DNA from 3 places in the Pseudomonas sp. GW821-FHT10C09 genome. Region 1 is predicted to be linked to each of the others. Evidence: predicted binding sites of a transcription regulator. Region 1 holds the regulator's gene; each other region holds the start of a gene.
What was found. The regulator sigma-54, encoded in region 1, starts transcription at its own class of promoters, with help from an activator protein. The targets are predictions, from matches to a motif close to ANTGGCATNNANNTTGCTNT.

Region 1 (9,924 bases):
CCCAGGGTTCGATGATCGTTAAGGGCAACACCGTGACCATCACGCGTACGCCGGCAGGCGACATCGACGTGGTGACTTCGGTGGGCAACCTCGCCTACTTCGAGCAACTGCAGACCGCTGGCGACACCAAGCCTGTGCAGGGCTGGGGCGTGACCATCCAGTACCACGCCGCGCAAAACCGCGTCGTGCTGATCGACAAGGCAAAAGTTGTCGACAAGGATAACAACACCACCCAGGGCGAGAAAATCGTCTACGACACGGTCAAGAAGCTTGCGAGCGCTGGCCGTGCGACAGGTAACAAGGTCACCGAGGCGCGTCCACGCATCGACATGGTGATCCAGCCGAAGAAGAAAACCGACGAGCAGAAGGCCCAGTAATGGCAACTCTGAAAGCTCAGCATCTGGCCAAGAGCTACAAGAGCCGCCAGGTCGTGCGTGACGTCAGCCTGTCGATCGACAGCGGTCAAATCGTCGGCCTGCTGGGTCCCAACGGCGCCGGCAAGACCACCTGCTTCTACATGATCGTCGGCCTGGTGCAGGCTGATCAGGGCCGCGTACTGATCGACGATCTGGACGTCAGCCACCAGCCCATGCACGGTCGTGCAAAGGCTGGTATCGGCTATCTGCCGCAAGAAGCATCGATCTTCCGCAAACTCTCGGTGGCCGACAACATCATGGCGATCCTCGAGACCCGCAAGGAACTCGACAAGGCCGGGCGTCGCAAAGAGCTGGAAAGCCTGCTGCAGGAATTCCACATCAGCCACATCCGCGACAACCTCGGCATGAGCCTGTCCGGTGGCGAACGCCGCCGCGTGGAGATCGCTCGTGCACTGGCCACCAATCCGAAATTCATCCTGCTCGACGAACCTTTCGCCGGCGTGGACCCGATCTCGGTTGGCGACATCAAGCAGATCATCTACCACCTCAAGGCCAAGGGCATTGGCGTGCTGATCACTGACCACAACGTCCGAGAAACCCTGGATATCTGCGAAACCGCCTACATCGTCAACGATGGCCAGCTGATCGCCGAAGGCGACTCCGCCACTATCCTGGCCAACGACCTGGTTAAAGAAGTTTATCTGGGCCATGAGTTCCGCCTGTAAGCGTTGAGGTGTCTGGCTAGTCGACTGAGCGCTTACGGCGATAAAAATCAACAGGTTTTTATTGTTACAGCGCTCTAGGCAAACACTTCAGTTTCAGGCATATAATTTGCTTATGTTTGGCGCTCCGGCGCCCTGTAGTGGATGGCGCATGTGCGCCGGCGAATAAGGTGTTAAGCCCCTGCCATGAAACCATCGCTAGTCTTGAGAATGGGCCAGCAGCTGACGATGACACCGCAGCTGCAACAGGCCATCCGCCTGCTCCAATTGTCGACCCTGGACCTGCAACAGGAAATCCAGGAGGCCCTGGAGTCCAATCCGATGCTCGAACGCCAGGAAGAAGGCGACGACTTCGACAACGCCGACCCCTTGGCCGACAAAGCCGAACAGCAACCCAATGCCGATGTTTCGGAACCCTCCTACCAGGAAACCGCCCCGACGGTGGACAACCTCGAGGAAGGTGACTGGAACGAGCGCATTCCTAACGAACTGCCCGTCGACACAGCCTGGGAAGACGTCTACCAGACCAGCGCCAGCAGCCTGCCGAGCAACGATGACGACGAATGGGACTTCACCACTCGCACATCGGCCGGCGAGAGCCTGCAAAGCCACCTGCTCTGGCAACTGAACCTGGCACCGATGTCCGACACCGATCGCCTGATCGCCGTGACCCTGATCGACTGCATCAACAATCAGGGCTACCTGGATGAAACCCTCGAGGAGATCCTCGAAGCGTTCGATCCGGAACTGGACATCGAACTGGACGAAATCGAAGCCGTCCTGCACCGCATCCAGCAATTCGAACCGGCCGGCATCGGCGCGCGTAACCTGGGCGAATGCCTGCTGCTGCAATTGCGCCAATTGCCCGTCAAGACACCTTGGCTGACCGAAGCCAAGCGCCTGGTCAGCGACTACATCGATTTGCTCGGCAGTCGTGACTACAGCCAGTTGATGCGCCGCATGAAGCTCAAGGAAGATGAACTGCGCCAGGTTATCGAACTGGTCCAGAGCCTCAACCCGCGCCCCGGCTCGCAGATCGAATCCAGCGAAGCCGAGTATGTCGTCCCCGACGTAATCGTGCGCAAGGATAACGAACGCTGGCTGGTGGAACTGAACCAGGAATCGGTGCCAAGGCTGCGGGTCAACGCCCAATACGCCGGGTTTGTTCGTCGCGCCGACACCAGCGCTGATAACACCTTCATGCGCAATCAGTTGCAAGAGGCCCGCTGGTTCATCAAGAGCCTGCAAAGTCGCAATGAAACCCTGATGAAAGTTGCCACCCAGATCGTCGAGCATCAGCGCGGCTTCCTGGAATACGGCGACGAAGCCATGAAGCCGTTGGTCCTGCATGACATCGCCGAAGCGGTAGGCATGCACGAATCGACGATTTCACGGGTGACCACGCAAAAATTCATGCATACCCCTCGAGGTATTTATGAGCTGAAGTACTTTTTCTCCAGTCACGTCAGCACCTCCGAAGGCGGCGAATGCTCGTCCACGGCGATCCGCGCGATCATCAAAAAACTGGTTGCCGCGGAAAATCAGAAAAAGCCGTTGAGTGACAGCAAGATCGCTGGTTTACTGGAGGCACAAGGCATTCAGGTGGCTCGCCGCACCGTCGCCAAGTACCGCGAATCCTTGGGGATCGCGCCTTCGAGCGAACGCAAGCGGTTGATGTAGAGCCACGCCACAGCGTTCCAGTGGTAGATCATCTGATCTACCGCTTTATGCACTGGCAACGAAGGAGAAGCTGTATGCAAGTCAACATCAGTGGACACCAACTGGAAGTGACCGAACCCCTGCGCACCTACATCGGCGAAAAACTCGAACGATTAGAGCGGCATTTCGACAAGATCACCAACGTGCAGGTCACGATGACGGTCGAGAAGCTGAAGCAGAAAATCGAAGCCACCCTGCATATTCCCGGCAATGAAGTGGTCGCCAACGCGGAACATACCGATATGTACGCGGCGATCGACGCACTGACCGACAAGCTGGATAAACAACTCAAAAAGCATAAGGAAAAGACCCAGAGCCTCCTCCAGGGTGCAACCGGTCGTTAACACTCCCAACCCATGATCCGACTTGAAAACATCCTGACCCCCGGCCGTTCCCTCGTGAACGTGCCGGGCGGCAGTAAAAAGAAAGCCCTCGAACAAATTGCCAACCTGATCGCCCGGGAAGTGCCGGATCTGGAGATGCAAGATGTCTTCGAGGCTTTGATTGCCCGTGAAAAACTCGGCTCGACCGGTTTTGGCAACGGCATCGCCATCCCCCACTGCCGCCTGAAGGGTTGCGAGTCGCCCATCAGCGCCTTGATGCACCTCGACGCCCCTATCGATTTCGACGCCATCGACGGCGCTCCGGTTGACCTGCTGTTCGTATTGCTGGTCCCGCAAGCCGCTACCGATGTGCACCTTGAACTGCTCCGCCAGATCGCCAGCATGCTCGATCGCAAAGAAGTCCGTGATCGTCTGCGCAGCGCCCCGAGCAACGAAGCCTTGTATCAGGTTGTCCTGGACGAGCAAAACGGTCCGTAACCATGCGCTTGATCATCGTCAGTGGCCGTTCCGGCTCAGGTAAAAGTACCGTACTCGATGTTCTCGAGGACAACGGCTACTACTGCATCGACAACCTGCCCGCCGGCTTGCTGCCGGAACTGGCCGAACGCGCACTGATTCATACCGAACTGGCACAGCCGCTGGTCGCCGTGTCCATCGATGCGCGCAACCTGCCGAGCCACCTGTCACGCTTTCCCGAACTGCTCGAAGAAGTCCGTAGCCGGCATATCAAGTGCGATGTGCTGTACCTGGACGCCGACGAAGAAACCCTGCTCAAGCGCTTTTCCGAAACCCGTCGACGTCACCCGCTGAGCACTGCCAACCGTTCATTGGCCGAAGCTATCGAGGACGAAAGCAATCTGCTGGGTCCGATCGTCGATCTGGCCGACCTCAAGATCAATACCACGAACCTGAACCTGTACCAGCTGCGCGACACCATCAAGCTGCGCCTGCTGAACCAGCCGGAAGCCGGTACTGCATTTCTGGTCGAGTCGTTCGGATTCAAGCGTGGCATGCCCGTGGACGCGGACCTGGTGTTCGACGTGCGCTGCCTGCCCAACCCTTACTGGAAGCCGGAGCTGCGTGCGCAGTCCGGGCTCGATCAGCCGGTGGCCGAGTACCTCGCCGCTCAACCGGACGTCGAAGAAATGTTCCAGGACATATCGTCGTATCTGCTCAAGTGGCTGCCGCGCTTTGCCGCCAGCAACCGCGCTTATGTCACCATTGCCATTGGCTGCACCGGCGGGCATCACCGCTCCGTCTACCTGACCGAACGTCTGGGCCAGGTTCTGCAACAATCCCTGAAGAATGTCCAGGTCCGCCACCGCGACCTCAGCTAAAGGATTCACACCGCGATGCCTGCTCTGGAAATCGAAATCATCAACAAGCTGGGCCTGCATGCCCGTGCTTCTGCAAAATTTGTCGGCGTCGCCGGTGAATTCAAGAATTGCACGATCAGAGTAGGACGCACGCCGGAATCCACGGTCGATGGCAAAAGCATCATGGCCATGATGATGCTCGCTGCGGGCAAGGGCACCAAAATCCACCTGAGCACTGAAGGTGAACAGGCTGACGAAGCGATGCAGGCATTGGTGGACTTGATCAACAGATATTTCGACGAAGGTGAATAAACGCTCGCCTAGGCGAGCGCCGTATCCATCACCATCATCAAACAAAACCCGATCAGCAAACCAAGACTCGCCAGTTTGTCGTGACCGTTACGTCGCGACTCGGGGATGACTTCATGGGTGACCACCAGCAACATCGCCCCCGCCGCCAGTGCCAATCCCAAAGGTAACAACAGCTCCGCAAGACTCACCAACCACGCACACAACAGCGCAAATACCGGCTCGACCAAACCTGACGCCGCACCGATCAGGAACGCCTTGACCCGCGACATCCCCGCCCCGGCCAACACCAACGCAATCACCAGCCCTTCCGGGACATCCTGCAACGCGATGCCCATGGCCAGACTGTCCGCTTCCGGCATTCCACCGCCCGCCGAAACACCGACCGCCATGCCTTCAGGAATGTTGTGGGCGATGATGGCAAAGACAAACAACCAGATCCGCGGTGGAATCACTGGCCGCTCCAGCGTCCCGACCAGCATTTCCGGCGATGCGCCAGACACCTTGCGATCCACCAGAAACAATCCGAATGCCCCCAGCATGATGCCGAAGCTGATCAGGCCGCTGGAAGCCCAAGGCGTCAGCCCCAGGCCTTCAGCGGCGGAAATACCCGGGACAATCAACGAAAACGCCGTTGCAGCGAGCATCACCCCGGCTCCAAAACCGAGCAACGTATCGCTGACCACCTGAGGCATCCGACGTATCACCAACACGGGTACCGCACCCAACGCGGTGCCCAAGGCACAAATCGCCCCGCCTTGCAGTGCACGCGACAGTCTTGGTTCGAGGTCCAGCCACGCCAGCCCATGGCTGACCAGCAATGTCATGCCCGCCAGCAGTAACAGCGATCCGAATGCATAACGAAACATCCGTCCACTTCCGATCGCCAGTGTTTCAGTGCCCATAGTCAGCCTTGGAATGTTTTTATAGAGGACTTAAACCAGCGCAGCCTGATAGCGCGCGGCGACTTCAGGCCAATTGATCACGTTGTAGAACGCGTTGATGTATTCAGGACGGCGGTTCTGGTAACGCAGGTAATAGGCGTGTTCCCACACATCCAGACCCAGAATCGGCGTGTTGCCGCTCATCAACGGGCTGTCCTGATTGCCGCTGCTTTCAACGACCAGGGTCTTTTGCGGCGTCACACTCAGCCACGCCCAACCGCTGCCAAAACGGGTCAGCGCAGCTTTGGTGAAGGCTTCCTTGAAACTGGCCAGGCCACCCAGTTGCCAATCAATCGCGTCGGCCAGCGCACCGTCAGGGTTGCCGCCGCCATTGGGCGCCATCACTTCCCAGAACAGCGAATGGTTGGCATGCCCGCCGCCCTGATTGATCACCGCTGCACGAAGGTTTTCCGGCAGTTGCTGAACGGCGGACACCAGTTTCTCCACTGGCCAATCGGCAAATTCAGTGCCTTCGACCGCCGCGTTGAGGTTGTTGATATAGGTCTGGTGATGCTTGGTGTAATGGATTTCCATGGTTTGCGCATCAATGTGCGGTTCCAGGGCATCGTAGGCGTAAGGCAAGGCAGGCAAGGTAAAAGCCATTTCAATGAACTCCATGATGTTGAGGCGCAGGCGAGGCTGCATCGATGTGCAGCAGCCGATGGGTGCGCGGGTATTCACCGTGCTCGCTGATGAAATTCAACAGCTCGACATAGGTCTTGCTGCTTTGGCGTAGCGCAGCATCGCGCAGGGCCGGTGCCAGACGCGGGTTTTGCAGGGTCTGCAACAGCCGTTGATGGATCGCGCACAAATATTCGGCGCTCTCCTCCGGCTGGTTCAGACGCAAATGCAGGTCCGCCAGGTTGTGGTGGGAAATCACGCAGGCCGCCACCGCTTCGTCGGCATCCGCCCAGCGCTCGAACAACACCTGGGCCAGAGCCAGTGCCTGTAAGTAAGCTTCGCGGGCATCGACGTATTCGCCCAGCATGAAACAGCGATTTGCCCGTTCGATCGTGCGTTTCCAATGTTCCATGGTGAGCCTCCAAAGCGGATGCGGTGATTAGATGGACCAGAGAGACGCTGCCCGGCCCGCTCGCTAATGCGATTGATTATTAGATGATAATGAGAACCAAAACAACCCCGGCGACATGCAACGGAATTATTGTGGGAGCGAGCCTGCTCGCGAAATGCGGAGTGCCAGTTGACATGGTGGGTGGATGTTTCACTGCTATCGCGAGCAAGCTCACGCCTACAGGGGCCGGTGCAAGACGCATAAAAAAGGCGCGCCATCCGATGGGATGGCGCGCCTTTTTTGAAGCGGTGAGGTTTAGCTACCCGCCACCGTCATCCGCTCGATCAGCACCGAGCCGGTGCGAATGTTGCTGCGCAGTTCCAGGTCATTACCGACCGCAACAATCTGCTTGAACATGTCGCGCATGTTGCCGGCGATGGTCACTTCCTGCACGGCGAACTGGATTTCGCCATTCTCGACCCAGTAACCCGCCGCCCCACGGGAGTAATCGCCGGTGACCATATTCAGGCCCTGGCCCATCAACTCCGTGACCAGCAGGCCACGGCCCATGCGCCGCAGCAACGCCGCCTGGTCTTCATCACCATGGGTGACGAACAGGTTGTGCACGCCGCCAGCGTTGGCCGTGCTTGGCATACCGAGTTTGCGCCCGGAGTAGGTGCCGAGAATGTAGGAGACCAACTCGCCCTTTTCGACGAACGGTTTGGCGTAGGTCGCCAGGCCATCACCATCGAACGCCGAACTGCCCATGGCGCGCATCAGGTGCGGACGCTCGTCGATGGTCAACCATTCCGGGAACAGCTTCTGACCCAGCGTGCCTTCGAGGAACGACGATTTGCGGTACAGACTGCCGCCGGAAATCGCCGACAGGAAGCTGCCGAACAAACCACCCGCCAACTCGGCGGAAAACAGCACCGGCACCTCGCAGGTCGGCACCGGTCGCGCGCCCAAACGGCTCGCCGCCCGTTGCGCGGCACGCTGGCCGATGCTCTCCGCAGAGGCCAGCAAATTGCCCTGACGGTTCACGTCGTACCAGTAATCACGCTGCATCTGGCCATCGGCCTCGGCGATCATCACGCAGCTCAGGCTGTGGCGGGTCGACGCATAGCCACCGATAAACCCGTGGCTGTTGCCGTACACCCGGCAGCCCTGATGGGTGCTGAGGGTAGTGCCATCAGCATTCTTGATCCGGCTGTCCGTGGCAAACGCCGCGGCTTCGCAGGCCAGCGCTTGTTCGATGGCTTGCTCCGGGGTGATGTCCCATTGGTGGAACAGGTCAAAGTCCTGCAGATCGCGAGCCATCAGCGCGGCATCAGCCAGGCCCGAGGCTTCGTCTTCGGAGGTGTGCTTGGCGATGGCCAGCGCCGCCGCGACGGTTTCGCGAATGGCCTCAGGGCCGCTCGCCGAAGTACTGGCCGAGCCTTTGCGCTGGCCGACGTACAAGGTGATGCCAAAGCCCTGATCGCGGTTGAATTCGACGGTTTCGACCTCACGCTGACGCACCGACGTGGACAGGCCCTGCTCCAGGGACACGGCGACTTCGCAGGCGCTGGCGCCCTGACGCTTGGCTTCAGCGATGATCTGCTCGACTTGTTCTTGCAGTGCCGGCAACGCTTGTGGGCCGACGCTTTCAACTGCACTCATGCTGTTCTCCACTCAAATTCTGCTTTCGGTAAGGCCTTCGAGCGACCGGGCCGGACAAGCGGCCCCCGACTGGTTATCATGGCGGCGTTTCTTTGCGGACGGCCACCATGGTTGATTCTTACGACGACTCCCTCGATACGGGAGAAAAAAGCAAATCCCAGGTTAAACGCGAGCTTCATGCTCTGGTTGACCTTGGCGAGCGCCTTACAACACTCAAGCCTGACTTGCTGGCAAAACTGCCGTTGACCGACGCTATGCGCCGGGCCCTGGCCGATGCGCCGAAGCACACCGCGAATATCGCGCGTAAACGGCACCTTATGTTCATCGGCAAACTGATGCGCGATCAGGACACTGACGCCATTCTGACCTTGCTCGATCAACTCGATGCCTCCACCCGGCAGTACAACGAACGTTTCCATGGCCTGGAACGCTGGCGCGATCGCTTGATCGCGGGCGACGATGCAGTCCTGGAGAAGTTCGTGATCGACTACCCGGAGGCTGATCGTCAGCAATTGCGCTCCCTGATCCGTCAGGCCCAGCACGAACTGGCGACCAACAAGCCACCGGCATCGAGCCGTAAAATCTTCAAGTACATCCGTGAGCTGGACGAGACTCAACGCGGTCTGCGTTAAGTCCCTTCTCGGGTGAGCCGCACGCGGCTCACCCGAAGCTCCATCCCTGCTTACGATCCTGTGCCACCCACAGTGATCGCATCGATTTTCAGCGTTGGCTGGCCGACACCCACCGGCACCGACTGCCCATCCTTGCCACACGTCCCCACGCCGCTGTCCAGCGCCAGATCGTTACCGACCATCGACACCTTGCTCATGGCTTCCGGACCGTTGCCGATCAACGTCGCGCCTTTGACCGGCGCGGTAATCTTGCCGTCTTCGATCAGGTACGCTTCGCTGGTGGAGAACACGAACTTGCCGCTGGTGATGTCCACCTGGCCGCCGCCGAGGTTGGCGCAGTAGATGCCGCGCTTCACCGAGGCGATGATTTCCGCCGGATCGCTTTCGCCCGCCAGCATGTAGGTGTTGGTCATGCGCGGCATCGGCAGGTGCGCGTAGGATTCGCGGCGACCGTTACCGGTACGGGCCACGCCCATCAGGCGCGCATTGAGCTTGTCCTGCATGTAGCCTTTGAGTACGCCGTTTTCGATCAGCGTGGTGCACTCGGTCGGGGTGCCTTCGTCGTCGACGCTCAGGGAGCCACGACGACCGGCCAGCGTGCCGTCATCGACGATGGTGCACAGCTTGGAGGCAACCATTTCGCCCATGCGCCCGCTGTAGGCCGAGCTGCCCTTGCGGTTGAAGTCGCCTTCCAGACCGTGGCCGACCGCTTCGTGCAGCAGCACGCCGGACCAGCCGGAACCCAACACCACTGGCAACGTGCCGGCCGGCGCCGGAATGGCTTCAAGGTTGACCAGTGCCTGACGCAACGCTTCGCGGGCGTAGCCCATGGCGCGGTCATCACTGAGGAAGTAACGGTAATCGGTACGCCCGCCACCGCCATGACC
Region 2 (9,924 bases), on a different contig from region 1:
GATCAGAGGATTCGGTGTGCTGACAAGTCTTGGCAGCGATTAACAGTAGAGTCAGGCCTTGCCGTTACAGCTTGACGGCAGAGTCGGGGGGCCGGTGACGCAGGCCACAGGCATACAGCCCCGGGCTCTTAGCTCGGTCGATAAACGCGCACATTGGCATGCCCCTCACTGAGCAAATGGTGGGCATGCAGGCGACTCATCACGCCTTTGTCGCAATACAGCAGGTACTGGCGAGTAGGGTCCAGTTCCTTGAAACGAGCGTTCAATGCATAGAAAGGCATCGCTTGTACCTCGATACCAGCCGGGGCCAGCGGATCATCTTCAGCGGCATCCGGGTGACGGATGTCGATGATGATTTGCCCCGCCAGCGCTTCGCTGACTTCTTCAATCTGCAAGTCCTGGCCCAATTCGTCGATTACGCGATCGATCGGCACCAGTTTGGCGTTCTCGAGCGCACGCTCAAGGACCGCCATGTCGAATTCTTTCTCTTCATGCTCCACGCGCGGACGCTTGGCGTGGGTCTTTGGGTTCACCGAGATGACCCCGCAGTATTCCGGCATGTGCTTGGCGAAATCGGCAGTCCCGATTTCGTTAGCCAGGTCGATGATGTCCTGCTTGTGACTGGCGATCAGCGGACGCAAGACCAGCTTGTCGGTCACGCAGTCGATCACGGACAGGTTCGGCAACGTCTGGCTCGACACCTGGGAAATCGCTTCACCGGTGACCAGCGCTTCAATCTCCAGCCGATCAGCAATACGGGAAGCAGCGCGCAACATCATACGCTTCAAAACTACACCCATATGACTGTTATCGACTTTCCCGAGAATTTCTCCCAGAACTTCCTCGAACGGCACACTGACAAATAACACGCGTTGGGAGCTTCCGTACTTCTTCCAGATGAAGTGCGCGACTTCCATGACGCCCAGTTCATGGGCCCTTCCGCCCAGATTGAAGAAGCAGAAATGGCTCATCAGGCCACGGCGCATGATCTGGTACGCCGCCACGGTGGAGTCGAAGCCGCCGGACATCAGCACAAGCGTCTGTTCCAGTGCACCCAGCGGATAACCGCCGATGCTGTTGTGCTGGTTGTGGATCACAAACAACCGTTTGTCGCGAATTTCGATGCGAACTTCGATTTCCGGCGCTTTCAGCGAGATTCCGGCGGCGCCGCACTGACGACGCAGTTGGCTGCCGACGTATTTTTCGACGTCCATCGAGCTGAATTCGTGCTTGCCGGCGCGCTTGCAGCGCACCGAAAAGATCTTTCCGGCCAGGGACTCACCGAAGTGCTGCTTGCACTTGGCGACGATGTCGTCGAAGTCGCCCAACGGGTATTCATCGACCTGCAGGAAATGCGCGATGCCCGGCATGCAGCTCAGGCGCTCGGTCATCTCCTTCAGGGCTTTGGGCTCGCTGACGCGGGTTTCCAGCTCGAGATTGTCCCACACACCGTTCACCACCACGGCCGGGTCCAGGTCGCGGAGCACGGTGCGGATATTTTTAGCCAATTGGCGGATGAAACGCATCCGTACCGGGCGGCTCTTGATGGTGATCTCGGGGAAGACTTTTACGATTAGTTTCATGAAAACAGCGCGCGCTGGGCCAGCCGAAAAAGGGGGGCGCGGATTATAGCGGAAATTGCTCAAGGTTTAACCAGTTAATGTGCAGAAGGTTTTGCGCGCACCAAAACGGGTCATTTATGGATTTTAACGCTACATTGTAGGGCGAGATTTCTCCTCCGAACTCGCCTTGTGCCTTTATAAGCGTGAAATTGGGGCAAAAAACCCATGGTGGGGCACTGGCATGCAATTTGCTCCCTTGTGAGGCAGGTTGCCTTGGCAGAGTATTCGCGCCGGCATCACCCACATTCCAAGGGCATCCACTACCAAGCCCGAAGCCACCCGGAGGACACTATGTCGAAGTCGGTTCAACTCATCAAAGATCATGACGTCAAATGGATTGATCTGCGCTTCACGGACACCAAAGGCACTCAGCACCACGTGACCATGCCGGCTCGCGACGCGCTGGATGACGCTTTCTTCGAAGAAGGCAAAATGTTCGACGGCTCCTCCATCGCTGGCTGGAAAGGCATCGAAGCCTCCGACATGATCCTGCTGCCGGACGACAGCACTGCCGTCCTCGACCCGTTCACCGAAGACCCAACGCTGATTCTGGTCTGCAACGTGATCGACCCTTCGACCATGCAAGGCTATGACCGTGACCCACGCGCCATCGCCCACCGCGCCGAGGAATACCTGAAGTCGACCGGTATCGGCGATACAGTATTCGTTGGCCCGGAGCCAGAGTTCTTTATCTTTGATCAAGTGAAGTTCAAGTCGGACATCTCCGGCTCGATGTTCAAAATCTTCTCGGAACAAGGCTCGTGGATGTCCGACCAGGACATCGAAGGCGGCAACCATGGCCACCGTCCAGGTATCAAAGGCGGTTACTTCCCGGTTCCACCGTTTGACCACGACCACGAAATCCGTACCTCCATGTGCAATGCCATGGAAGAAATGGGCCTGACCATCGAAGTTCACCACCACGAAGTGGCGACTGCCGGCCAGAACGAAATCGGTGTGAAGTTCAACACCCTGGTTGCCAAGGCTGACGAAGTTCAGACCCTGAAGTACTGCGTACACAACGTTGCAGTTGCTTACGGCCGCACCGCGACCTTCATGCCTAAGCCTCTGTACGGCGACAACGGTTCGGGTATGCACGTTCACCTGTCCATCGCCAAAGATGGCAAGAACACCTTCGCTGGCGAAGGCTATGCCGGCCTGTCCGACACCGCCCTGTACTTCATCGGCGGCATCATCAAGCACGGTAAGGCCCTGAACGGCTTCACCAACCCGTCGACCAACTCCTACAAGCGTCTGGTCCCAGGTTTCGAAGCACCGGTAATGCTGGCCTACTCGGCTCGCAACCGTTCCGCTTCGATCCGTATTCCTTACGTGTCCAGCCCTCGCGCTCGCCGTATCGAAGCCCGCTTCCCGGATCCAGCAGCTAACCCGTACCTGGGCTTCGCTGCACTGTTGATGGCTGGCCTGGACGGCATCCAGAACAAGATCCACCCAGGCGATGCTGCTGACAAAAACCTGTACGACCTGCCGCCTGAAGAGGCGAAAGAGATCCCACAAGTTTGCGGCAGCCTGAAAGAAGCCCTGGAAGAGCTGGACAAAGGTCGCGCGTTCCTGACCAAAGGCGGCGTGTTCTCCGATGACTTCATCGACGCTTACATCGCTCTGAAAAGCGAAGAAGAAATCAAGGTCCGCACCTTCGTACACCCACTGGAATATGAGCTGTACTACAGCTGCTGATCCGGTAGCGCCTGCACACGCGGCGTAACAAATTGGCCTCCTTTGGGAGGCCTTTTTATTTGTAAAAAAAACAAGCACTTGGATTGAGAACAGAGCGCTCGCCGGGGTTAAACCCAGAAGCGCACCCGCCAATGGGTTCGCCAATCGCACGCAACCCTCTACCATCCGCCGCATTCTCTCCCTGCGGTTTTTGCGATGAACCTTCCCCGCACCAATTTTTTCTCGTTAACGCTGTTGCTCTGCGTCCTGACCGGCACTCAAGCCGCTGAAAGCCTCTTGCCTGCCGACGCTCACGAAGAAGCATGGCGCGTAGTGAAACCAGATCCGGACGCCCCGCTAGTCAGTGCGCGCCTGAACGGTCAAGCGAGCCACGGAAACAAAACCAGCGCAGCCATGCTGCAAGTCAGCTGTTATCGCTCTCCCGTGCGCCGCCCTGTTATCACACTGCTGACCTCGACGGATGAGCTGGGCTTCAACCCCGATGCCTTTGAAGGCCCTGACGCCCGATCCACCGGCCCCTTGAGCCTCAAAACGGGAATACTTGCGCCCCGCGACTATTCGATAAACGGCTTTTACACGAGTGCGCTTCCGCCATCAGACAAATTGCTCTTCAACTTTTACATGCCAACCAATCGGCAAGGGTTGAATGACTGGACCCACAAAGGCGCGCGGGGCCAATCGCTGACGCTGACACTACCGTCAACGATAAAAGGTGATCCACCGCTGACCGCCAGGTTTGTCCTGCCGCAAGACGACAGCAAATTGCGCAAGATAATCGGGCCTTGCATGAAAGATTCTGAATGAGCCTTCCAGGGCGACCGGGTGCAGTGGATGAGGTGATTTTTTTGAACGCCGCGTAGATTGCCTGATGGTTACGCGGCCAGTTTCAGACGTTTTTTTTGACGCATTTTCCAACAATAAAATCCGCCTTCCCCTCGGCCGCACGCAGTATCTTGCGGCATCAATCGCTGTGAATGATTCGCAGCCTGTCCACGGAATGGACTCAAAGGAAGGATCGATGAAAACCTACTCACTCAGGACAATACTGGTCGTGCTCGGCGCCCTTACCCTGCAGGGCTGCAGCACCACGGCCGAGCCCACGAAAATCGAACGAGAAATCCTGCTCAAGAGCAGTCAGTCGTGGGACAACTCACCTTACATGCGCTATCTGGATGCCACACCCGAGCTGACCGTGCTCAAACTCAAGATACCGGCCAACACCCAACTGCCCTGGCACATCCACCCTATTCCCAATGCGGGCTATGTCCTCTCCGGCGAGCTGATTATCGAGAGCAGGGACAACGGCCAGACCACACGCGTCAAACAAGGTGAAGCCGTGGCGGAAATGGTCGATATTGCCCATCGCGGGGTCACCGGCGATGAACCGGTAGAACTTATTGTGTTCTATGCTGGCAGCGAAGGTATTCCACTGTCGGAGTAAATCCTTGCTGCTCACAGGGAGTCTGAATGCGGCCACTTTTAATGCTTTTGCTGCTGTTCTTCGTCTATCCCGTGACGGCCCAAATCTACAAATACACCGACGCCGACGGCAACACCGCCTACAGCAATCAACCGCCCGATGGCGTCACGGCCCAGCCGGTTGAATTGCCGCCGCTCAACAGCGTGGAACCCCAAGCCCCTCTCGCCGCCCCCAGCGGCACCACCCGCAATGAGCCGCCCGGCAACGCCTACGAGGCGCTGCAACTGACTGGCTTGCCCACCGAGGAAGCCCTGCGCGCCAATAACGGTACCTTCACCGTCAGCGTCCTGATCAAGCCGCGCCTGCAAGCACCGCATCTGTTGCGATTGCTGCTGGATGGCCAGCCGTATGGGCAATCGAGCAATGTGCCGATCTTGCAACTGGTGAACATCGACCGGGGTGAACACAGCCTGGCGGTGCAGGTGATCAATGGCGAGGAGGTCCTGCAGCAAAGTCCGAGCGTCACGTTCACCGTGCAACGGGTGCACAAGCCATGAAGCTGTGGCTGCTGATCGCCTGTTTGATCGCCTTCCCGGTGTCGGCTGAAGTCTTCACTTACGTCGACGCCCAAGGCAATCGCGCCTTCACCGACCAGCCACAACACGGCAACGCCAAACGCGTGCCGCTGGCGACCAGCAACCGCATGGCTGCCCAACCCTCCACTGGGAAACCGCTGATCGCCGCGAACCCGCCCGACGAGCAAGCACTGTTTCACTACGACTTGCTGCGCATTCTGGTGCCGGAGCCAGACGCGACGATCCGCAGCAATGCCGGCGAAATTATCGTCAGCGTCACCAATGAACCCGGTCTGCAACCGGGTCATCGCTACCGCCTGCTGCTCGACGGTCAACCCACCGCCGAACCCGGCCCGAGCCCGGTTTTCCCCCTGACCAATATCGATCGCGGCAGCCACAACCTGTCAGTGGAAATCCTCGACGAACAAGGCCGCACCATCGAACGCACGGCCAATCAGCCCTTCCACATGCTGCGCACCTCACTCGCGCAACAACGCCGGGTCAAACCCTGCACCCTCGCCGACTACGGCCAACGGCCGGAATGCCCCCTCGAAGACAAACCGGAAGAAGAAAAAAATCCCTTCCTGCGTTTGTTCTAACGTCGTTCAGCTTTGCGCACTATATTGGTGCGATAGGGTGCACCGTACCCACATCGCAACCCATTTTGGTTCGAAAGTACCCGCGAAAGCTGGCAGAACGCCACGCAAACGAGCGTCAAACGCCCGTTTCAGGCCTTAATTGCTTCTTTTCGGAGCCTTGGTTTGGTTTTTGCATTTTCCCCGCATCAGCGCTTGTTTCTCGCGCACGCTCCGCTCCAAAAGAGGTCCTGATGACCATTAGCGACGCACTACACCGCTTGCTACTCGACAACCTGACCACCGCCACCATCCTGCTCGACGCCGAACTGCGCCTCGAGTACATGAACCCGGCGGCGGAGATGCTGCTGGCCATCAGCGGCCAGCGCAGTCATGGGCAGTTCATCAGCGAGTTGTTCACCGAATCCACCGAAGCGCTGAATTCCCTGCGCCAGGCGGTCGAGCAGGCGCACCCGTTCACCAAACGCGAAGCGATGCTCACCGCCCTCACCGGCCAGACCCTGACCGTCGATTACGCGGTCACGCCGATCCTGGCCAACGGCGCCACCATGCTGTTGCTGGAAGTTCATCCCCGTGACCGCCTGCTGCGGATCACCAAGGAAGAGGCGCAGTTGTCGAAGCAGGAAACCAGCAAGATGCTGGTGCGTGGTCTCGCCCATGAAATCAAGAATCCGCTGGGCGGGATTCGCGGCGCCGCGCAATTACTCGCCCGCGAACTGCCCGAAGAAAGCCTGCGCGATTACACCAACGTGATCATTGAAGAAGCCGACCGCCTGCGAAACCTCGTCGACCGCATGCTCGGCTCGAATAAATTGCCTTCCCTGGCCATGTGCAACGTCCACGAAGTGCTGGAGCGCGTCTGCCATCTCGTGGAAGCCGAAAGCCAAGGCTGCATCACCTTGGTGCGCGACTACGACCCAAGCATTCCGGATGTGTTGATCGACCGCGAACAAATGATTCAGGCGGTGCTGAACATCGTGCGCAACGCGATGCAGGCCATCAGCAGCCAGAACGAGCTGCGCCTTGGCCGCATCAGCCTGCGCACCCGCGCCATGCGCCAGTTCACCATCGGCCACGTGCGCCATCGCCTGGTGACCAAGATCGAAATTATCGACAACGGTCCGGGCATTCCTGCGGAACTGCAGGAAACCATCTTCTTTCCCATGGTCAGCGGTCGTCCGGACGGTACCGGGCTGGGCCTGGCCATTACCCAGAACATCATCAGCCAGCACCAGGGCTTGATCGAATGTGACAGCCACCCAGGCCACACCACTTTCTCGATCTTTCTGCCACTGGAACAAGGAGCCACATCGACATGAGCCGTAGTGAAACCGTGTGGATCGTCGATGACGACCGTTCTATCCGTTGGGTCCTGGAAAAAGCCTTGCAGCAGGAAGGCATGACCACGCAAAGCTTCGACAGCGCCGATGGCGTGATGAGCCGCCTGGCGCGCCAGCAACCGGACGTGATCATCTCTGACATCCGCATGCCGGGTGCCAGCGGCCTGGACCTCCTGGCACGGATTCGCGAGCAGCACCCACGGTTGCCGGTCATCATCATGACCGCTCACTCCGATCTGGACAGCGCTGTCGCGTCCTATCAGGGTGGCGCGTTCGAATACCTGCCCAAGCCGTTCGATGTCGATGAAGCCGTTTCCCTGGTCAAGCGCGCCAATCAGCACGCTCAGGAACAGCAAGGCCTGGAAGTCCCGGTCGCCCTGACCCGTACCCCGGAAATCATCGGCGAAGCACCGGCGATGCAGGAAGTGTTTCGCGCTATCGGGCGCTTGAGCCACTCCAACATCACCGTGCTGATCAACGGCGAATCCGGGACCGGTAAAGAGCTGGTGGCTCACGCCCTGCACCGCCACAGCCCACGGGCGGCCTCGCCGTTCATCGCGCTGAATATGGCGGCGATTCCAAAGGACTTGATGGAGTCCGAGCTGTTCGGCCACGAAAAAGGCGCGTTCACCGGCGCAGCCAACCTGCGTCGCGGTCGCTTTGAACAGGCGGACGGCGGCACGCTGTTCCTTGATGAAATCGGCGACATGCCGGCCGACACCCAGACCCGTTTACTGCGGGTACTGGCCGACGGCGAGTTCTACCGCGTTGGCGGTCATGTGCCGGTGAAGGTCGATGTGCGAATCATCGCCGCGACTCACCAGAATCTGGAAACCCTGGTGCACGCCGGGAAATTCCGTGAGGACTTGTTCCACCGCCTCAACGTGATCCGCATCCACATTCCGCGCCTGTCGGACCGTCGCGAAGACATCCCGACTCTCGCCAAGCACTTCCTCAGCCGCGCCGCGCAAGAACTGGCGGTCGAACCGAAGCTGCTGAAAAGTGAAACCGAGGAATACCTGAAGAACCTGCCGTGGGGCGGCAACGTCCGTCAGCTGGAGAACACGTGCCGCTGGATCACGGTGATGGCATCGGGTCGCGAAGTGCACATCAGCGACCTGCCGCCTGAACTGCTGAGCCTGCCGCAGGATTCGGCGCCGGTGACCAACTGGGAACAAGCGCTGCGCCAGTGGGCCGATCAGGCATTGGCGCGTGGTCAGTCGAGCCTGCTGGACACCGCCGTGCCGGCTTTCGAGCGGATCATGATCGAGACCGCCCTCAAACACACCGCCGGCCGCCGCCGCGATGCTGCGGTCTTGTTGGGTTGGGGGCGTAATACCCTGACGCGCAAGATCAAGGAATTGGGGATGAAGGTGGATGGTGGGGATGATGATGAGGGGGATGAGGGTTAAGCAACCTTCAGCTCTTCGCTGACAGTTACATCCATTCGCGAGCAGGCTCGCTCCCACAGTGGATTTTCAGTGTTTTCACCTTCGAGTGAACACCACCGAACCCTGTGGGAGCGAGCCTGCTCGCGAAGGGGTCATTTAATCCAACATTGAAGCTGACTGGACCACCGCTTTCGCGAGCAGGCTCGCTCCCACAGTTCGGGGTTCCGTGCACCGACTGAATGCACCGTGAACCGCAATCGCGCACAAACACTGATCCATCACCCCATCGCCTTTCGCAATCGAACCCCTATCGAAAAAACACGAAAGCCCCGGAATACGGGGCTTTCGACGTTTCTGCGCGGCTTTCTGTTTCAACTTGTTAAAAACTGGCACGCCACCTGCAATAGTCCATTCAGTGATTCAGCTCACTACCCGGTTTCGGGGACCTTGGTACAGGCAGGCCGGGGATTCCCCTCTTTACATCGGGCTCACACCGCACACGCGACGAGCCCACCCGTTTTGGGGCCCTTGATACAGGCAGGTCAGGGGTTCCTTCTTTACACCGGGCTCACGACGCAATGCGTGAGCCCCGCCGTTTTGGGAACCTTGGTACAGGCAGGCCGGGGATTCCCTCTTTTATTGCTCCCGGAGATGGATCTCCAGCCGCCAGCGGTCATCGACCTCGCTACCGGCCCATTCGCCTTGCAACGGCCGGGCCGCCACCACCGACAACAACAATCCCCCATCACTCAAACGAACTCGCCAATTGACGTTTTTATCGTCAAGCCTGAGCTGACCTTTCTGCGCTTTGCCTTCAGCCTCGAACAGCAGCGCGAGGCTACCGTCGACAAACTCGCCGTGGCTCTTGGGTTCGTTGTTGAACCACACGATCAGGCCGTCGCTGGTGACCTCCACTTGCTGCAAGACAGTCGGGTCTGGCGCGGTCAGGCGACCGATCATCAGCCCCACCATCATCCCGACAATCGCCAACGAACCGAGCACGCGCGGGAATAGTTTCGAACGAGGGTCCTTTGGCGGCGTAGAATGCCCGTCATCTTTACCTTCGGAGCCGTGCATGTTTCACGTCATCCTTTTTCAACCAGAAATTCCGCCGAATACCGGCAACGTTATCAGGCTGTGCGCCAACAGTGGCTGCCACCTGCATTTGATCGAGCCGCTAGGCTTCGAGATGGACGACAAGCGCCTGCGCCGGGCCGGCCTCGACTACCACGAGTACGCCACCCTGCAACGCCACGCCGACCTCGCCAGCTGCCTGGAGAGC
Region 3 (9,924 bases), on a different contig from region 1:
CGGGAGCCGACGCCAACCCGTACCTGGCCATCGCCGCCAGCCTTGCCGCCGGGTTGCATGGCATTGAGAACGAATTGGAACCCAGCGAGGCGATCCAGGGCGAATTCGAAGTGCCGGATAATCTTTCGTTGCCGTGTACCTTGCATGCGGCTCTTGAGCGTCTGAAACGTAGCCAATTGGCGAAGGAACTGTTTGGCACTGAGTTCATCGAAGGCTACGTCGCTTCGAAGTCCATGGAGCTGACCAGCTTCTTTGATGAAATTACCCCCTGGGAACGGCGTGTTTTAGCTGCTCAGGCCTGACGCTTCGTCGTCTTCGGGCTATCGTTTCGGTAGCCTGATCTTCACTGCAAGGAGCCGCTCGGAACGCCGATGCGCCAAATCTGGAAATCCTTTCGAGCGCTGTATTTCGCCTCGCTGATGATGTTGATCGGCTCGGGCCTGTTAAGCACTTACCTGGCCTTGCGCCTGGCAGCCGATCACGTCGACAGCTTGTGGGTCGGTGCGTTGATGGCGGCCAACTATTTCGGCCTGGTGCTGGGCGGCAAGATCGGTCACCGACTGATCGCCCGGGTCGGGCATATTCGTGCCTATGCCGCGTGTGCCGGGATCGTCGGTGCGGCGGTGCTCGGTCATGGATTGATCGACTGGCTGCCGGCCTGGCTGTTCCTGCGGGTGATCGTCGGCCTGGGCATGATGTGCCAGTACATGGTCATCGAGAGCTGGCTCAACGAGCAGGCCGATGCCAAGCAACGCGGCATGGTCTTCAGTGGCTACATGATCGCTTCCTATCTGGGGTTGGTGCTGGGTCAGCTGATTCTGGTCATGCACCCAGGCCTGGGCCTGGAGCTGCTGATGCTGGTCGCGCTGTGCTTCGCCTTGTGCCTGGTGCCGGTGGCCCTGACTCGACGGATTCACCCGGCGCCGTTGCACCCCGCGCCGATGGAGCCGCGCTTCTTCATCAAGCGCGTACCGCAATCGTTGAGCACGGTATTGGGAGCAGGGCTGATCGTCGGCTCGTTCTACGGTCTGGCGCCGTTGTATGCGTCCCAGCAGGGACTGTCCACCGAGCAGGTCGGTCTGTTCATGGGTAGCTGTATTTTTGCCGGCCTGCTGGTGCAGTGGCCGCTGGGTTGGCTGTCTGATCGTTATGACCGGGCGCTGTTGATCCGCTGTTTTGCCTTCAGCCTGGCGCTGGCCGCGCTGCCGCTGGCGATTCTGCAGAAGGTGCCGCTGGAGGTGTTGTTCATCTCCGGGTTCCTCTGTTCGCTGGTGCAGTTCTGCCTGTATCCGTTGGCAGTGGCGTTCTCCAATGACCACGTCGAAGGTGATCGCCGGGTTTCGCTGACGGCGATGCTGCTGGTGACCTACGGTGTCGGCGCCAGTATCGGGCCGCTGGTCGCCGGGGTGCTGATGAAGCTGTTCGGCAGCCACATGCTCTATGCGTTTTTCAGTTTCTTCGCGATGGTGCTGGTGTGGCGGATCCGTCCGAAAGCAGTTACCAACCTGCATCAGGTCGACGATGCGCCGCTGCATCACGTGGCCATGCCGGACAGCATGTCGAGTTCGCCGCTGGTGGTGTGCCTTGACCCGCGTGTCGACGAGCAGATCGTTCAGGAACAGATGCACAGTCCGCCCCATCCGGAAGCGGAGCCTGACCCGGACGTGGAGCCGCAAGACGAGCCGACGCCACCGGAAGACCCGGACGCCGGTCGCGAACAAAGCTTCACGGAAGCCAGACCCTGATAGTTGAGGCATAAAAAACGGGCAGTCACCGCAAGGGACTGCCCGTTTTTTGTTGAAGCGTTGTATCAGAGATCGTCTTTGTCGAAGCGCCGTGCTTCACGCTGCAGCTGATACACGAAGCGCTCGACCTGACGCTGCACCAGCCCGCTCATGTTGTGAAAGCGGATGCCAGCGAAGGTGGTGGAGATCCTTTCTTCGAAGTGCAGATAACGCAGCTCAACCGGGGTGGTCATGCTGCCAAAGGGCAGGTCGGCGACGAAGCGGTCGTAGACCTGGCCCAGTTGCAGTCGGCCGGTGATGTCGCCGTCAAAGCGCAGCTTGCAGCCGGTGGCGGAAATATCCAGCAGCTTGCCGCTGACCGGGAACTTGAGCTTTTCACCGCCCAGTTCGACGTTGACCAATTGCGCCAGTTTCAAGGCAGCCCGGAAGGCGTTGCGGCGCTGGTGGTAGACCACTTCGTCAGGCAGTTTGCCGCGATAGCAGCGGGTGTCGCTGAATTCGTCGATGCTCAGCGGGCCGTTGCTTTCCCAGGCGATGCGCACGCCGTCGTGGAAGCCTTCGACCCGAAACGACTCGCCCGCCAGCAGATAGCGTTCGCCATCGCGGGGCACCATTTCGTCCAGGGCAATCGTGTTGTTGTCCCGGTCAACCTCAACCAGATAGCTCTGGAAGCGCTGGTTACGTTCGTGGAACGTAATGATCAGCGGGTCATGGCTTTCTTGCAGCTGCCGCAGGTTACCCGCGATCTCCATGGGCGTGGAGAGCACCTTGGGTGGCTGCGGAGCATCTTCCGCGGTTAAGGCATTGGACACGGTTCATCGTTCTCCGGACAAAATGTGACAGCGCATGGCCAGCATACTGCCAGCATGTGGCGCGTCTTGAAAGTGCGAACTCATCAACAGGTTCATGCCTGACTGAGCGGGCGCGGCTTCGCTAGCTTGGCGGTTGATCCGCGGGCATCGTAAAGCGCGGGTGGTTCGCCGCCGGTGAGGATCTTCAGCTGATTGGCCGTGGCGGCCTGCTGGACCAGGATCGACTGACCATTATTGACATTGATGGCCTGGCACTGCGCCAGAAGGTCGGTCAGGGCATCGCTTTGCGCAAGTAACTGGTCACCGACGCTGGATTGGCTGGCGAGTTGCTCCAGCCCCTTGCGATTGGTGGGCAGATTGAGGCTGGCGAGGACTTCGCTGCGCTTGCGGCCATGCTGTTCGAGCAGAATGATCATTGCCTGTTTGCGCGCCAGAATGTCTTCGAGCAGTGGCATGTCGCGACCATGCAAGGCGAGAGACTCGGTTTGCAGTAACTCCAGCAAGTGTTGCGCTGGAGCAAAGTCGTCGATGATCAGTTGCAGTAAATTAGTGTCGTGCATGGCTGGCCTTGGGGTTTAAGCGTCCAAAAGCCTGGCGCAGGCCGGGGGCCTAGCGCTGGGCTTCGAAGTTGAGCAGTTTGCTGGCTACACGGTTGCTGTCGACTTTATAGCTGCCATCGGCAATCGCTGCTTTCAACTCGGCCACGCGGGCATTGTCGACGGCAGGCTGATCGCGCAGCTTGTCAGTGACCTTCTGCAACTGTTGAGCCTCATTGCTGAGGTGTACCGATTCCCCGCTTTTGGCGGTACTGGCCTGTTCGGCCGGGGTATTCAGCGGCGCGGATTTGCCGGCTTCGGCAGTGTCCTTGTTGGCGCTGGTACGCGTACTGCCGGTCAGTGACGAGGAACTGTTCAAACGGCTGAAATCGATGACCATGATAAAAAACCTCTGGGAATTTGGACGCTTGCCATGTTTTCGGCTCTCCCTGCAAAAACTTTAGGCCCATTTATCAATGAGCCTGCATGCGCCAGCGCATTTCCTGCGTGAGGCACAGTTTAGGGAACAGCCACGGCCAGCGCCATGTTTTCGCAAGGGCAGAATTTCTACATGGCCACTTCCACCTGGCCCGGCGCCATGACCTGCGCCTTGATGACCCGTTGGGAGTTGAGGTTTTTTACCCGGATCTGTTCACGCAACCCGCCATTGGACAGGGCTTCGCCCGGCATGCGCACGCTGAGCGTGCCACTGCGGGCGGTAATCACGACCTGGTCGCCTTTGGAAATGACTTCGGCCTGTTCGAGATGGACCAGCGTCAGCACCTGATCGGCGACCGTTGGTCGGGTAAGTTTCTGCCCGATCGCCTGATCCGTCGAGGTGAAGTAGCCCTGGCCGATCAGGCTGATGTCTCGTTCGCGCAGCATGACGTCGCCCGGCTCGATAAAGCCGGCGCGCTTGAGCGGTCGGGTGGTGGTGACGACGTCGCGAAACAGGCGGACTTGAGCGGGCACGAACACCGTCCAGGGTGAGGTGCTGTCGCAACGAACCTTGACCGTGACCCGACCAATCGGGATCGCCGGGCTCTCCAAAGTGGCTGTCAATTCCTTGTCGCACATGGGCATTCGCAGGCGCGGATCGAGCTGCTTGACCTCGATCTCATAACGACCTTCGGTTTGACTGGTCGCCAAATAGTCTTCTACGGTGAACTCAAGAAAGCCCTGAGTGACGCCGATAAGCATGTCAGGCAAGGTAACTGCGTCAGCAAGGGCAGGGCTGCCAGCGTTGAACAGGCAGACGGCCGACATCGCGCAAAGCACTTGGCGAGCGTTTGATGTCAGGCGTCGGAAAAATGTCGGTTCTGTGTTCATAAGAGTTAAAAAGCAAGCGCCGTGCCGTTTAGCAATGAACGTGCGTCGCAACACACTTAAGCGTTGGTGTAGGAGTCTGTGCATGGCTGGTGTAATGGATGCGGTAAACCAGCGCACGCAACTGGTAGGGCAGAATCGCCTGGAGCTGCTGTTGTTCCGTCTCGACGGCCAGCAGCTCTATGGGATCAACGTGTTCAAGGTTCGGGAAGTGCTGCAATGCCCAAAGCTCACGCTGATGCCAAAATCCAGTCCTGTCGTGTGCGGTGTGGCAAATATCCGGGGGGCGACCATTCCGATTCTTGATCTGGCCATGGCGACCGGCTCCGGCGCGCTGAAAGATCAAAGCAATCCGTTCGTGATCATCACCGAGTACAACACCAAGACCCAGGGTTTCCTGGTGCGCTCGGTGGAGCGCATCGTCAACATGAACTGGGAAGAGATTCATCCGCCACCCAAGGGCACGGGGCGCGATCACTACCTGACGGCTGTGACTCGGGTCGACAATCAGTTAGTCGAAATCATCGACGTCGAGAAAGTCCTCGCGGAAGTGGCGCCGACGCCGGAAGCAATTTCGGTTGGTGTGGTCGATGTCGAAACCCAGCACAAGGCCTTGTCCTTGAAGGTCTTGACCGTCGATGACTCGTCCGTGGCACGCAAACAGGTAACCCGTTGCCTGCAAACGGTCGGTGTCGAAGTGGTGGCGTTGAACGACGGCAAGCAAGCGCTGGACTATTTGAAAAAGCTGGTCGATGAAGGGAAAAAGCCGGAAGAAGAGTTCCTGATGATGATTTCCGACATCGAGATGCCGGAAATGGACGGGTACACCCTCACGGCCGAGATCCGCAACGACCCGCGCATGCAAAAGCTTCATATCATCCTGCATACTTCGTTGTCGGGGGTATTCAATCAGGCGATGGTCAAGAAAGTCGGTGCTGATGACTTCCTTGCCAAATTCCGTCCTGATGACCTGGCATCCCGGGTAGTCGACCGGATCAAAGCAGCAGATATCAGCTAGGGGCCTTCTGCCCCTGGTGGTTAACACGATTTAAGAGGCGGCATCTTTGTCTACGGGTAATTTGGATTTCGAACAGTTCCGGGTCTTCCTGGAAAAAGCCTGTGGCATTTTGCTCGGTGAAAACAAGCAGTACCTGGTCTCGAGCCGTCTCAACAAACTGATGGAACAGCAAGGCATCAAATCCCTGGGTGAGCTGGTCCAGCGCATCCAGACCCAGCCGCGCAGTGGTTTGCGCGAGATGGTGGTGGACGCGATGACCACCAACGAAACCCTGTGGTTTCGTGACACCTATCCGTTTGAAGTGTTGAAGAACAAGGTATTGCCTGAAGCGATCAAGGCCGCACCCGGCCAGCGTTTGCGGATCTGGTCCGCGGCGTGTTCGTCGGGTCAGGAACCGTACTCGCTGTCGATGTCCATCGACGAGTTCGAGCGCGTCAACATGGGCCAGCTGAAGATGGGGGCGCAGATTGTCGCCACCGACCTGTCCGGCACCATGCTGACCAACTGCAAGACCGGCGAGTACGATAGCCTGGCGATCGGCCGTGGCCTGTCGCCCGAGCGTCTCCAGCGTTACTTCGACCCGAAAGGGCCGGGGCGCTGGGCGATCAAGGCGCCGATCAAGAGCCGCGTGGAGTTTCGCTCGTTCAACCTGCTGGACAGCTACGCGGCCCTCGGCAAATTCGACATCGTGTTCTGCCGCAACGTGCTGATCTACTTCTCCGCCGAGGTGAAGAAGGACATCCTGTTGCGCATTCACAGCACGCTCAAGCCGGGCGGCTATCTGTTCCTCGGCGCGTCCGAAGCGCTGAACGGTTTGCCAGACCATTACCAGATGGTCCAGTGCAGCCCGGGGATCATTTACCAGGCGAAGTGATTGGTTGGCGGCATACAAAAAAACGGGAGTCCTCAGGGGCTCCCGTTTTTTTTGCCGATGATTTCCCGCCAACACCACTAAACCCTGTGGGAGCGAGCCTGCTCGCGAAAGCGCTGGGTCAGGCAATGCAGATAGATGTCGACTGACAGGACGCCTTCGCGAGCAGGCTCGCTCCCACAAGGGATCTGCGTTGCTCTTGAGAAAGCGGCAGAAAAGCGGCATCCAGCGGAAACCGGTTGCCGCTTTTCTGGCATTGCCGCCCTTGCCACTGCCCGCAAAGCCCCGGTTTTCGGGCTTTTTCGATTTGGCACGCGGCTTGCTATGTCTCTGTTACGAAAAATCAGGTCACCCGAAGGTTTCCCGACATGAGCATCAGCTTCGATAAAGCGCTCGGTATCCACGAACAAGCCCTGGGCTTCCGCGCTCAGCGTGCCGAAGTCCTGGCCAACAACATCGCCAACGCCGACACCCCGAACTACAAGGCTCGGGATCTGGACTTCTCCAAAGTGCTCGCCGCACAGAACGAGAAAACTAAGGGCGGTACTTTTGCCTTGAACATGACCAACAGCCGTCATATCGAAGCTGAAGGCCTGGGCAATGGCGACGAGTCGCTGCTGTATCGCACGCCGATGCAACCGTCGATCGACCAGAACACCGTGGACGCCCAACTGGAACAGTCGAACTACGCGGAAAACGCCGTCGGCTTCCAGGCCAGCTTCACCCTGCTCAACAGCAAATTCAAAGGGCTGGTATCAGCCCTGCGCGGAGAGTAATTCATGTCTCTATCCAGTGTTTTCAACATTGCCGGTAGCGGCATGAGCGCACAAACCACGCGTTTGAACACCGTGGCCTCGAACATCGCCAACGCCGAAACCGTCTCGTCGAGCATCGACCAGACCTATCGCGCCCGTCACCCGGTGTTCGCCACCATGTTCCAGGGCGGCCAGAACGGCGGCAGCGATTCGCTGTTCCAGAGCCAGGACGCTGCCGGTCAAGGCGTGCAAGTGCTCGGCGTGGTCGAAGACCAGAGCAACCTCGAAGCGCGTTATGAGCCGAACCATCCCGCTGCCGACGCCAAGGGCTACGTCTACTACCCGAACGTCAACGTCGTCGAAGAAATGGCCGACATGATTTCCGCGAGCCGTTCGTTCCAGACCAACGCCGAAATGATGAACACCGCCAAAACCATGATGCAGAAGGTCCTGACCCTCGGTCAGTGATAAGGGGCGACTCAGATGAGTGTTACCGATACCACCAGCGGCTTGAGCCTCAAGGATGTCCTGGCCAACTCTTCGGTCAAGACCAATAACACCAGCAGCGACGGCCTGGCCGGAGCCACTAACAGTGCCACCGGCAATAAAGCATTGGGCAAAGATGCCTTCCTGCAATTGCTGGTGACTCAGCTGAAAAACCAGAACCCGCTGGAACCGCAGGACAACGGCGCGTTCGTCGCTCAGTTGGCGCAGTTCAGTAGCCTGGAAGGCATCACCACGCTCAACGATACGGTCAGCGGCATTGCCGGCAACTACAACTCGTCGCAAGCGTTGCAGGCTTCTTCGCTGGTGGGTCGTTCGGTCGTCGCCCAGACCGACACCGCGGTGGTCGATACCTCCAAGAGTTTCAACGGTACAGCAGTCGTACCGGCCTCGACGAACCCGGTCACGATCAAGATCACGGACACCGATGGCAAAGTCGTTCGCACCATCGATCTTGGCAGCCAGCAAGCCGGCAACGCCGGTTTCATCTGGGACGGCAAGAACGATGCGGGTGAAGTGGCCAAGGCCGGCACCTACAAGTTTGCAGCTACCGCGACTTACGACAGCCAGGCGACCTCGCTGGTGACTTACCTGCCGGCAACCGTCAACAGCGTGACCATCAGCCAGACCGGCGGTGAGTTGATGCTGAACCTGGCAGGCCTGGGCAGTGTTGCCCTGTCCAAAGTACAGACCATTGGTATATAGAGCCGACTAACACGGCACAAAGGAGTGGAATATGTCTTTCAATATCGGCCTTAGCGGTCTCTATGCAGCCAACAAACAACTGGACGTCACCGGCAACAACATCGCCAACGTCGCGACCACCGGTTTCAAATCGTCCCGTGCAGAATTCGAAGACGTGTACTCGGCCACGCGCCTGGGTACCGGCAGCAAGACCGTCGGCAACGGCGTGCGTCTGGCCAACGTTTCCCAGCAGTTCGGCCAGGGCGACGTGAACAACACCGGCAACGTGTTGGACATGGGTATCCAGGGCAACGGTTTCTTCGTCATGAGCGACAACGGCTCGCTGAGTTACACCCGTGCCGGTGCGTTCAAGACTGACGCCCAGAACTACGTGGTCGACAACAACGGCCGCCGCTTGCAGGGTTTTGGCGTCGACGCCAACGGCAAGATCATCAACGGCGTGCTGACTGACCTGAAAATCGACACCTCGAGCCTGGCGCCGCACGCGACCACTCGTGTCGACCAGACGATGAACCTGAACTCCTCGGACCCACTGCCGACAGTGACGCCGTTCAACGTCAAAGACACCAACAGCTACAGCAAGACCATTTCCACCCCTGTGTTCGACACGCAGGGTAACCAGCACACGATGGACCAGTACTACGTTAAAAATGCGGCGTCCAACTCCTGGACTGTCTACACCTACATGGACGGCCGTAGCCCAACCAACCCGCTGGCTGAGCCGCCGGTGCCGATCACTGCTGACCTCACCTTCAATCCTGATGGCAGCATCAAGACCCTGGTGGGCGGTGCGGGCTGGACGCAAACCGGTACCACCCTGACCATGACAGGCTGGAAGCCGGGCGTGCTGGTTAACGCCAACACCAACCCGCCAACCTGGGCCCTGAACGGCTCGGACGCAGCCGCGGCCGGTATCGCGTTCGACATGACCAAAACCACGTCGTACGCTTCGCCAACCGCACGTACTGCGCAGTACCAGGACGGTTACGCGACAGGCCAGATTTCCAGCCTGACCATCGACGAAAGCGGTGTCATGACCGCCAACTTCACCAACCAGCAAACCAAGGCCATCGGCCAGGTCGCCATTGCCAGCTTCGCCAACGAACAAGGCTTGCAGCCAATTGGTGGTACTGCCTGGAAAGAAACCTTCGCCTCGGGCGTGCCTGGCATCGATGCTCCGAAAACCGGTACCTTGGGTTCGGTTGTGTCCAACTCGCTGGAAGAGTCCAACGTCAACCTGACCAACGAACTGGTTGATTTGATCAAGGCGCAGAGCAACTACCAGGCGAACGCCAAGACCATCTCCACCCAGAGCACCATCATGCAGACCATCATTCAGATGACTTGATGCCTGATAGCGCTGCATAAAGAACCCCTCGAAAGAGGGGTTTTTTTATGCCCGGGATTTGTCTCCGGATCTTGGTATTTCGGTTGTCTGGGCCGGCCTCTTCGCGAGCAGGCTCGCTCCCACATTTGACCGCATTCCTCCAGGCCAACCCGGTCTCCTGTGGGAGCGAGCCTGCTCGCGAAGAGGCCAGTGGGGGCGCCACTTTCCACCAGGCAAAAGAAAACCCCCGACCCATCCAGAGGATTGATCGGGGGTTTCAGGTCAGCGCCCTTCAGCGCCTACCGGCTCAGCTTATTGGCAAGCT

Region 2: glnA (type I glutamate--ammonia ligase) is a predicted target of sigma-54. The motif match lies at 1,798-1,817, and genes of this name have one in related genera.
Region 3: flgB (flagellar basal body rod protein FlgB) is a predicted target of sigma-54. The motif match lies at 6,615-6,634, and genes of this name have one in related genera.

What each region holds. Positions count from the first base shown of each region.
Region 1 covers NZ_JBWKNG010000010.1:56,530-66,453, forward strand. Annotated here, with positions in the region: gene lptA (lipopolysaccharide transport periplasmic protein LptA) at 1-377, shown strand, start outside; gene lptB (LPS export ABC transporter ATP-binding protein) at 377-1,102, shown strand; gene AC07N8_RS12170 (RNA polymerase factor sigma-54) at 1,286-2,779, shown strand; gene hpf (ribosome hibernation-promoting factor, HPF/YfiA family) at 2,854-3,162, shown strand; gene ptsN (PTS IIA-like nitrogen regulatory protein PtsN) at 3,175-3,639, shown strand; gene rapZ (RNase adapter RapZ) at 3,642-4,499, shown strand; gene AC07N8_RS12190 (HPr family phosphocarrier protein) at 4,515-4,790, shown strand; gene AC07N8_RS12195 (ZIP family metal transporter) at 4,799-5,692, opposite strand; gene AC07N8_RS12200 (superoxide dismutase) at 5,723-6,334, opposite strand; gene AC07N8_RS12205 (DUF2753 family protein) at 6,336-6,764, opposite strand; gene pmbA (metalloprotease PmbA) at 7,059-8,405, opposite strand; gene yjgA (ribosome biogenesis factor YjgA) at 8,513-9,037, shown strand; gene tldD (metalloprotease TldD) at 9,088-9,924, opposite strand, start outside.
Region 2 covers NZ_JBWKNG010000027.1:45,521-55,444, reverse strand. Annotated here, with positions in the region: gene thiI (tRNA uracil 4-sulfurtransferase ThiI) at 129-1,583, opposite strand; gene glnA (type I glutamate--ammonia ligase) at 1,914-3,320, shown strand; gene AC07N8_RS24685 (hypothetical protein) at 3,516-4,124, shown strand; gene AC07N8_RS24680 (cupin domain-containing protein) at 4,339-4,761, shown strand; gene AC07N8_RS24675 (DUF4124 domain-containing protein) at 4,788-5,297, shown strand; gene AC07N8_RS24670 (DUF4124 domain-containing protein) at 5,294-5,914, shown strand; gene glnL (nitrogen regulation protein NR(II)) at 6,145-7,230, shown strand; gene ntrC (nitrogen regulation protein NR(I)) at 7,227-8,663, shown strand; gene AC07N8_RS24655 (hypothetical protein) at 9,279-9,719, opposite strand; gene AC07N8_RS24650 (tRNA (cytidine(34)-2'-O)-methyltransferase) at 9,718-9,924, shown strand, end outside.
Region 3 covers NZ_JBWKNG010000024.1:40,285-50,208, forward strand. Annotated here, with positions in the region: gene AC07N8_RS23155 (glutamine synthetase family protein) at 1-302, shown strand, start outside; gene AC07N8_RS23160 (MFS transporter) at 372-1,745, shown strand; gene AC07N8_RS23165 (flagellar brake protein) at 1,811-2,557, opposite strand; gene AC07N8_RS23170 (flagella synthesis protein FlgN) at 2,650-3,117, opposite strand; gene flgM (flagellar biosynthesis anti-sigma factor FlgM) at 3,167-3,493, opposite strand; gene flgA (flagellar basal body P-ring formation chaperone FlgA) at 3,661-4,422, opposite strand; gene AC07N8_RS23185 (chemotaxis protein CheV) at 4,505-5,437, shown strand; gene cheR (protein-glutamate O-methyltransferase CheR) at 5,484-6,311, shown strand; gene flgB (flagellar basal body rod protein FlgB) at 6,677-7,084, shown strand; gene flgC (flagellar basal body rod protein FlgC) at 7,088-7,531, shown strand; gene flgD (flagellar hook assembly protein FlgD) at 7,547-8,272, shown strand; gene flgE (flagellar hook protein FlgE) at 8,304-9,620, shown strand; gene AC07N8_RS23215 (ribonucleoside-diphosphate reductase subunit alpha) at 9,912-9,924, opposite strand, start outside.